3 regions of the Vibrio sp. genome follow, and region 2 is predicted to be linked to each of the others. Evidence: predicted binding sites of a transcription regulator. Region 2 holds the regulator's gene; each other region holds the start of a gene.
The links. Region 2 encodes CRP, which controls carbon source genes, mostly activating them, when cyclic AMP is high. Its sites were predicted from a motif close to TGTGANNNNNNTCACA; they were not measured.
Positions count from the first base shown of each region.

Region 1 (3,232 bases), on a different contig from region 2:
CGTCTTGTTCGGTATTTTGCACCCCAAAGGTCATGGTGCCTAAGCCTATCTGACTCACTTCTAGAGTAGAGTGAGGTAACTTGTTGTATTGCATGAGCCTTCCTCGCTTTCATTCTTGTTATCAACTCAATATAGGGGATTAACTAAGGAGAAGGAATCAGCTCTCTTAACAATTTCGCAAATTTCCCAGCTTTGTCTAATATTGAATGACGGAGGTGCGTTATGAAGATGACCCAATTAGACAAGTGGCTCCATGGCTACCACAAAGATTCTTACCAGTCGCCAAAAGTTTTTGTTATCAGCTGTTCGGATCTTTCTCAATATTTATTGGCTGTAGAATATAAGCACAAGCTTGAGCCATTGAAAGTAGATGATGAGCCTGTTCACTTTGAATCTTTGGAACGGGTGAAGGAGGAGCTGACTCGTTTAGGAGTTGAGCGTGCTTATTTGCGCTTGCACAACGCTTATGATGAGTGTGGATCCGTTGATGGACCAATGTATCACGATGTGGAGTTATCACTCGCGACACACTAGCTGAAATTTTGCTCTAATAACTTTGCCGTGAATTGAGTTCTTAAATAGAAGCCTCTAGGGCGAGTTTTTATCATTTTACCGCTAGCGCCGTAAGCTTCTGTTAAAACTCGACCATTGGCTGCTTTCGGGCGCAACTGCAGTACTTCCCCATGCCTAGCGGTAATTTGCTCTACTTGTCCAGTAACGATCATTTCCATGAGCTCTTCCCAATCACATTTGAGTCGTTGCTCTTCCTCGCGTGAGGGGGACCAAATCAGTGGTGAGCCAACGCGTCTCTCTGCCAATGGGATTTCACGCTCACCCTCTACAGGGATCCATAACACTCGCGATAGTTTATTACGTACGTGACTATTTTCCCAAGTGAGCCCTTGGATACCTACGAGAGGCGCAACGCACACAAACGTCGTCTCCAAAGGTTTGCCTGTATAGCTGATCGGGATTGTTTTCAGTTCAATGCCTAGCTGTTCAAAATCTTGTTGTGGCTTACTTCCAGCGCTCGCACCAAGATGCCACTCCAGTAATTGTCCTACCCATCCTTTGTCTCGGCGTAAGTCGGGAGGGACTTCCATACCTGCTTCTTCTGCTAGCTCTGAAAAGGTGAGTCCAGCAACGCATAACGCTCGCTCAATTAGCTCTGATTCTGATTTAGGTTCTGATTTCATAGTGATTAGCACTGATAACGACTCAACTATTGTAACGGATTCATAGAAAGTTGGCTGCGTGAAGTTTGATCATCTTGGGTGAAAGATCGTCTGTTGTAGAGTTATCCACAAGAGTTTTTTGTTTTGTCGCCTGCTTTCTTGCTCATGGATGAATAAACAGTAGTTTTGGGCGCAAAATTTGCTTGAAGTTTGCTGGTAAAATTGCATCTGCTAAGAGGCGTTGTGGATAAATAACTCATTGGTTGATCTTTGACCGATCTGGTTTTTGCTGAAATTTGACAAAATTTACGAAGGGGAGGTTTTGTTGTTTTTTGGGTAATTTGTTGATAAATAATTATTTTTTTATTTGTTTCTTGTTTTCTATGAATGTTGGGAAGCTAAGTTGGCTGGCAAATGATCACTTTCACTTTGATTTTTCACATAGTTATACACAGAAAAGGTGAATAAATGTGGGCTATGTCTCACTGTGTTGTGTATAAACGTTTGGCTGATTAAAAGTTATCCATAATGGCGGTGATGGATGATATTTTCTGCCTTAGTCACACTAGTAAGTTTGCTCCCATTGGGGATATGTGGAAAAATCACTGTAATTAAAGATTTTATTAGAGGTTGGCCAGTGATAGATGGCGATGGTTACCGCTTAAATGTGGGAATTGTAATCTGTAACAACCATGGTCAGGTCTTCTGGGCTAAACGATACGGACAACACTCTTGGCAGTTCCCTCAAGGGGGAATTGATGAAGGTGAAACCCCTGAACAAGCAATGTATCGGGAGTTGTATGAAGAGGTTGGTCTTACTAAAAAAGATGTCAAGATCGTAGCAACAAGTCGTCATTGGTTAAGATATAAATTACCCAAACGCCTTGTTCGCTGGGATTCAAAGCCTGTTTGTATCGGTCAAAAACAGAAATGGTTTCTGCTGCGATTAGATTGTGATGAATCACGAATAAATATGCTACGCGGTAGTTCCCCTGAGTTCGATGGTTGGCGATGGGTAAGTTATTGGTACCCAGTGCGACAAGTCGTTTCTTTTAAGCGCGACGTATATCGTCGAGCGATGAAAGAGTTTGCATCGATGGCAATGCCATTCAAAGAGCGTAGAAGCAAGAGTAAACGCAAGCATAGAAGAGGATAGAGATGCTTTCTCAACTAAGGGAAATAGTTGAACAGGTTTCCAAAGTCGAAGATGTACATCAGGCTTTGGATATCTTGGTTAAGCAGACATGCAGTGCGATGAGTACTGAATGTTGTACAGTCTATCTTGCGAATGAAGAGATGCAGCGCCTTGAACTAATGGCAACTCAAGGTCTGAGGTTTAAAGGAGACAGAATACGCATCGGGTTTAACGAGGGACTTGTCGGCCTGGTCAAACGCAGTGCAGAGCCTCTCAACGTTGCTGAAGCTTCAAAACACCCTAATTTCAAATACTTCTCAGAACTAGGCGAAGAGGTCTACCACAGCTTTCTTGGTACGCCTATTATCCATCGTAAGCAAGTTCTCGGCGTGCTCGTTGTCCAGCAAAAAGCGCCGCGTCAGTTTGATGAAATGGAAGAGTCTTTTCTCGTCACTTTAGCGGCTCAGTTGGCTGTGATCATTGCTCATGCTCAGACTCAAGGGCAGTGGCGTCTAGAGAAAAAACAGTTTGCTATAAAAGGCGTTCCTGCATCGACTGGTGTGGCAATCGGTGAGTTTTGGTTGGATGATACGCAACCAGAGCTTACGGATGTCTATCCAGCGTCTACTTTGGATATCGACAGAGAACAAGAGTTACTGTTGCTGGCGATCGAAGCGGCATTAAGTGATTTTCGCCGGATGCGGAAAAAGCTTGATAGTGAAATTAACAAAGATGCGTTGGCAATCTTCGATCTTTTTACCCACTTGCTTAATGATCCTATGCTTCGTAAGGATCTTAAAGCGCAAATCCAAAAAGGGGATCGCGCAGACTGGGCGTTGCGCCAAGTGGTAGAAAGCTACTCCAACCGATTTGCGCGTATGTCTGATGTTTATCTACGTGAAAGAGCGCAAGATATTCGCGA
Region 1 is NZ_CFHWOM010000056.1:4,268-7,499, forward strand. It holds gene AC4MRV_RS18510 (NADP(H)-dependent aldo-keto reductase) at 1-94, opposite strand, end outside; gene AC4MRV_RS18515 (DUF6482 family protein) at 223-534, shown strand; gene mutH (DNA mismatch repair endonuclease MutH) at 531-1,196, opposite strand; gene rppH (RNA pyrophosphohydrolase) at 1,813-2,331, shown strand; gene ptsP (phosphoenolpyruvate--protein phosphotransferase) at 2,334-3,232, shown strand, end outside.
Region 1: rppH (RNA pyrophosphohydrolase) is a predicted target of CRP. The motif match lies at 1,645-1,660, and genes of this name have one in related genera.

Region 2 (3,232 bases):
TCAAAAACAAGTTTTAGAGAACTGCATACAATGACGGTTTGCTAAAGCGTGTTATAGTGAACTCCGATTACAGGAACGTATTCATAGACAAGGTTTGTCATGTCAGCAAAACACCCAATAATTGCCGTTACCGGTTCTTCTGGTGCCGGAACTACAACCACTTCAGAAGCTTTCCGCAAGATGTTCAATATGATGAACGTCAAGCCCGCTTGGGTAGAAGGCGACAGCTTCCATCGATTCACTCGCCCGGAAATGGACGTCGAAATCCGTAAAGCGCGCGAACAAGGTCGCCATATCAGTTATTTTGGCCCGCAAGCGAATGACTTCCCTGCATTGGCTGAGTTTTTTCGCAAATATGGCCACGAAGGCACCGGCCAGGTACGTCGCTATCTGCACACCTTTGACGAGGCAGTACCTTATAACCAGATGCCGGGCACTTTCACACCATGGCAAGACCTACCGGAAAATTCCGATGTAATGTTCTATGAAGGCCTGCATGGTGGTGTCGTCGATGGTGACGTCAATGTCGCTCAACATGTCGATTTTCTGATTGGCATGGTGCCGATTGTTAACTTAGAGTGGATACAGAAATTCGTCCGTGACACCCGTGATCGAGGCCACTCTCGCGAAGCGGTTATGGACTCGATTGTTCGTTCGATGGACGACTATCTCAATTACATCACCCCGCAGTTCTCACGAACACACATCAACTTTCAGCGCGTACCAACAGTAGATACATCGAACCCACTTAATGCTAAAGGTATCCCAAGTCTAGATGAAAGCTTTGTGGTAATTCGTTTACGCGGAATTAAGAATGTCGATTTCCCATATCTATTGGCTATGATTGATGGCTCATTTATGTCGCGCCATAACACTTTAGTGGTGCCTGGCGGCAAGATGAGTTTTGCGATGGAATTGATCGTTCGACCAATCCTACAACAGCTGATCGAAACGGGAAAAATTGGCTAGAACTCACGGCTAGAACACGATTACTTTTCATACCGTGATCATGTGCACAGTTTTGCGTAGTAAAACCCAAGTAGTACCCGATTAAAATCAAGAAATCGTTTTCGAAAAAGGATACTATTTGTAACCGAAACACAAGTTGGCTTGCAGCATTTGTAAAGTGCTCTTATCCTAGTAGGCCTATTTAAGGCTTTGCTAAAACATGGAAAGCGGCAAGCGTACCCTGCAGAGGAAGTGAGATATTATGGTTCTAGGTAAACCTCAAACCGACCCAACATTAGAGTGGTTCCTTTCACACTGTCATATTCATAAGTACCCTTCAAAAAGCACGCTAATTCACGCGGGCGAGAAAGCTGAGACTTTGTACTACATCGTAAAAGGTTCAGTAGCGGTTCTTATTAAAGACGAAGAAGGTAAGGAAATGATCCTTTCTTACCTAAACCAAGGTGACTTTATCGGTGAGCTTGGTCTATTCGAAGAAGACCAAGAGCGTACCGCATGGGTTCGTGCTAAATCTCCTTGTGAAGTTGCAGAAATTTCGTTCAAGAAATTCCGTCAGCTAATTCAAGTAAACCCAGATATCCTTATGCGTCTTTCAGCGCAAATGGCAAGCCGCCTACAGGTGACTAGCCAAAAAGTGGGTGACCTTGCGTTCCTAGACGTAACTGGCCGTATTGCTCAAACGCTACTTAACCTAGCGAAGCAACCAGATGCGATGACTCACCCAGACGGCATGCAAATCAAGATCACTCGTCAAGAAATCGGTCAAATTGTTGGCTGTTCTCGTGAGACTGTAGGTCGTATCTTGAAGATGCTAGAAGAGCAGAACCTAATCTCTGCTCACGGTAAGACCATCGTTGTTTACGGTACTCGTTAATCTCGATTAACTGCTAAATTTTAAAAGCCACCCATTGGGTGGCTTTTTTGTTCTTGGGGTCTACCAAATAGATAATCGATTCTCTCGCTTATCCATTGGTACTTTCGAAGATTTTATCTGCAGATGCTGCCACGAACCCAGGGTAAAGCTCTCCATTACTCATTGGGTAACGTTTAGCAAACTCATAGAAGCCACCTGGAATAACTTCACTCCCTTCAGTAAAGGTAACTGCGACTTTATCTGCCATGGTTGATGATTGCTCCAGCAGTACATCTGGAGAACCTTTCACTTCACCACCAAACTCATTAATGGTAAAACCAGCATCACGTAGGTGGTTATTCACACCAACCACTTCATCAAACGCACTTAACTGGTTCACGCTCACGGTAAAGTGGTTTGCACCATAACCATGGGCAGCTAGCCAAGAGGCGTACTCACTCTCTTTTGCCAGCGATTGGAAATCAGCATAGCTAAGATCCCACAAACGTCCTCCATACAAGAATTCTGGGCTTTGCAATTGAGAAGCATCGACCTGCTCAACCAATTTAGCCACAATTGCCTGCAACTCAGCTGAACACTCTTCTACCTTCAACTCACTAATGAATACTTTCGGTTGAGTTGGGTCTGGGTGCTCAAAGTGCTTAGCGACCAACTTTTTGCTCTCAAACACATAGTCGCCACAAGGTGTGTAACCTGCGTCAAGGAATGGTTGAGCTAACGTGGCAATGCCTAACGGCTCTACATTAAAGGTGCGCAAAGCAATATGGTCGTTGATCAGAGCTTCATCTTCTTGCAGGAGGTGATGCACTTTTTCAGCAGAGGGACATAAGCGTTGAATATAGTCATTCCATAACGGTCGGAATAAAACATCTGGCGTCATAACGCCTCCTTGTATAGGGTTTGTTTACGTTAAAGAGAGCTTATTAGTATTATTTTTAGATATAAAAGAGGCCATCTAACCAAATGTGTCCAGAAAATCTGATTAGATAGCCTTCAACCTGTGACGTTTAAAGTGCCTTCCGGCTCGGGAAGGCAAGAAGGGAATTCCCTAATTTATCTCGTTATAGCTCTACCCCAGGGCTAAGCGTAGCAGGTAGTAACGTTTCACCGCCTTCCATCGAAGCCATAGGATAAGCACAATAATCTGCTGCATAGTATGCGCTTGGGCGTAAATTACCCGACGCACCAGGACCACCAAATGGCGCATCTCCGCTCGCTCCGGTTAGCTGACGGTTACGGTTTACGATACCTGCTCGAATATGGTCAACAAAGTATTCCCACTCGCTGTCATCGGTAGACACCAGGCCAGCCGATAAGCCAAAGCGTGTGTCATTCGCCAGTTCGACCGCTTTTTCCAAACCTTGGTAACGAACAACTTGCAGTAGTGGG
Region 2 is NZ_CFHWOM010000017.1:55,242-58,473, reverse strand. It holds gene AC4MRV_RS11495 (YheU family protein) at 1-17, shown strand, start outside; gene AC4MRV_RS11490 (phosphoribulokinase) at 100-969, shown strand; gene crp (cAMP-activated global transcriptional regulator CRP) at 1,211-1,843, shown strand; gene AC4MRV_RS11480 (DUF1338 domain-containing protein) at 1,932-2,723, opposite strand; gene astD (succinylglutamate-semialdehyde dehydrogenase) at 2,905-3,232, opposite strand, start outside.

Region 3 (3,232 bases), on a different contig from region 2:
GGTTTTACAAAAAGATAAATAGGCAGTGTAACCAAGGGCGTTAGCCCTCGATCACTTTCATTAATAAAAGGCCATCAAACAAGGCTTGCTTAATCAATGCAGCACCAGGCATGGTTGCCTGTTTATAAAAGCGTGACTCGACTAATTCCAAATCTTGGTGATATACCGGCAGGCTCTGTTCTTCAATACACTGCTGAATAGCTGGATAGAGAACCTCTTTCGCCTGGTTAATTGCACCGCCAATTAGAATCTTCTCAGGATTGAAAAGGTTAATCACAATAGAGATAGCCGACCCTAAATAACGGCCAAGCTTCTCAACGACATCAACTGCAAGAGGATCGCCCTTCTCCGCAGCTTCACAAATATCTTCAACCGAAATTTCTTCAATGTCGGCCAATATAGATGCTTCACCATTCGCAATGCGCTCAGACACTTCGTTACGAATCGCCTGAGAGCTCGCCACTGTTTCTAAACATCCACGATTACCACAATGACATTGCTTACCATTAGGATCGATTTGGATATGTCCTAGCTCACCAATATTACCATGACGACCTTGTAGCACTCGACCATCGAGAATAATACCAGCGCCCAAGCCATGGTGGATCGATATCAAAACAGAGTTATCATTTTCTTGAGAGTGACCAAACAGCTTTTCAGCTAAAGCCCATGCGCGCGTGTCATTGGCAATGAATACGGGGAGCCCTGTTGCCTTATAAATTTCTGGACCTAATGCCAAATTCTCTACGTTATAGTGCGGCATCTGTAAAACGACACCTTGCTCAGAGTTCACCAAACCAGGCAAAGTAATCGCAATACTGGTAACGCGGTCAAGCTGGTCTGAGTAGGTTTGAAAGAATTCATCGATTTCATGTAATAGACGTGCGAGTACATCTTCTTGATCAATTTCATGAATATCAATTTTTGTGTCGATCAGCACGTCACCGCCTAGCTCATGCAAAGCGATCGTTAAGTAACCTCGTCCTAGACGCATCGATAGAAACTGCCAGCCTTCATTGTTCACTTGTAAACCAACGGCCGGACGACCTCGGCTGGTAGCCTCTTGAACCGTGGTTTCATGGATAAGGTGTGCTTCAATCAATTCACGAGTGATCTTAGTGATACTAGCAGGTGCCAGTTCACTCTCTTTCGACAAATCGATGCGAGAAATAGGCCCTTTTTGATCAATGAGTTTATATACCCGTCCAGCATTGACCTGCTTAATATGATCAATATGGCCAGGTTGAGCCATGTACATAGAGTGCTCCGAATATCAACAACAGGGTAATTTTTTTACTTTGCGAAGTAATTGTGAAGAGCTTTGATGGATCGCCGTGACAAGTGTCACGTATAAACATAATTCTTTGTGTACCTAATCAAATAGCGAAGGCTTTATCACATTTCATGCTCTATTTTTTTGCATAAATAATTATGTATTTTTTCTATCCGTCTAAACTGTTTAGTAACTACGCAGAGTCAGATCAAGGAGATCATAATGACCTCACCGCAAAGAAGAACAAAAATAGTCTCTACTCTTGGGCCTTCTACCGACAAACCGGGCATCTTGGAAGCCATACTCGAAGCGGGTGTGAATGTCGTCCGTATGAACTTTTCTCATGGTAGTGCTGAAGACCATCGCCAACGAGCGACAAAAGTACGTAACATCGCAGCAAAACTGGGCACTCATGTTGCGATTTTAGGTGACTTACAAGGGCCCAAAATACGAGTCTCCACTTTTGCTGAGGGAAAAATACGCCTCAATGTAGGTGACAACTTCACACTTGATAGCACGTTAAAACCCGGACAAGGCAATCAGGATTCTGTCGGTCTGGATTACAAAGCATTACCACAAGACGTATCCGCTGGAGACATCCTTCTTCTTGATGACGGGCGAGTTCAACTTAAAGTCATTGGTGTAACGGATACAGAAGTTAGAACAAAAGTCATTATTGGTGGGCCACTTTCGAACAATAAAGGAATCAATAAAAAAGGTGGTGGCCTTTCAGCCGACGCGCTGACAGAAAAAGATAAGAACGACATAAAACTTGCTGCAGAGATCAGGGTCGACTATCTCGCAGTTTCTTTCCCTCGCAATGGTGAGGATATGAAATACGCTCGACGATTAGCTCGCGATGCCGGCCTGCAAGCGAGGCTAGTCGCTAAGGTGGAACGGGCTGAAACGGTCGAAAGTGAAGAGAACATTGACGATATTATTCGAGCTTCGGACGCTGTAATGGTTGCGCGTGGCGATCTTGGGGTAGAAATTGGCGACCCTGAGTTAATCGGTGTACAAAAACAACTCATTCGACGAGCTCGAGCTTTGAACCGAACCGTCATTACCGCGACACAAATGATGGAATCGATGATGGAAAATCCAATGCCAACGCGGGCCGAAGTCATGGACGTTGCTAACGCAGTTCTTGATGGCACTGACGCGGTAATGCTTTCAGGCGAAACTGCAGCAGGTAAATACCCGTTGGAAACAGTACGCTCAATGGCCGAAGTATGTTTAGGGGCTGAGAAAATGGCTGACATCAACCGTTCCAGTTACCGAATGGAAGAAGTATTTGAAAGCAGTGAAGAAACCATTTCTATGTCCACGATGTTTGCGGCAAACCACATGCGTGGCATTAAAGGGATCGTGACTCTCACAGAATCAGGCCGCACAGCGCTCATGACATCGCGTTTAAGTTCAGGACTCCCTATCTTTGCCCTATCACGTAATGAGTCAACTCTGAACCTATCAGCCCTGTACAGAGGGGTTTTCCCGGTTTACTTCGACTCTAAGGGAGATACAGGACTTGAAACAGCCCAAGCCGCAGTAGATACACTAAAACAAAGAGGTTTACTCGACGACGGAGACCTAGTGATTATCACCCAGGGTGACGTCATGGATGTGGTGGGCTCAACTAACTGTATGAGAATACTGTCCGCTTAGGTTTGATGACCTCGTTTTTGGGGAGCACTATGCTCCCCAATTTCGTTTGTTCACATGCTGACTATACGTTTCCACAAATCGAAAACCAGCATCGAGGCCAAGTTGATAATCATGAAGTAGATCTTCTCTCTCACTCATCAGTGAATTAGAACGCAAAGGCTCTTCCGGTTTGATTTGAATAATAAAGCAATCATCAGGAGGAGAGTGGAGAAAATCCTGTGTGAGTGAGTATGTTTGATAGTGAACCATCAACATGTCCGCTAAACCGGAATCAAATTTATCACCCAATAAATG
Region 3 is NZ_CFHWOM010000008.1:77,828-81,059, reverse strand. It holds gene mlc (sugar metabolism global transcriptional regulator Mlc) at 41-1,258, opposite strand; gene pyk (pyruvate kinase) at 1,496-2,938, shown strand; gene AC4MRV_RS08105 (patatin-like phospholipase family protein) at 2,966-3,232, opposite strand, start outside.
Region 3: mlc (sugar metabolism global transcriptional regulator Mlc) is a predicted target of CRP. The motif match lies at 1,334-1,349, and genes of this name have one in related genera.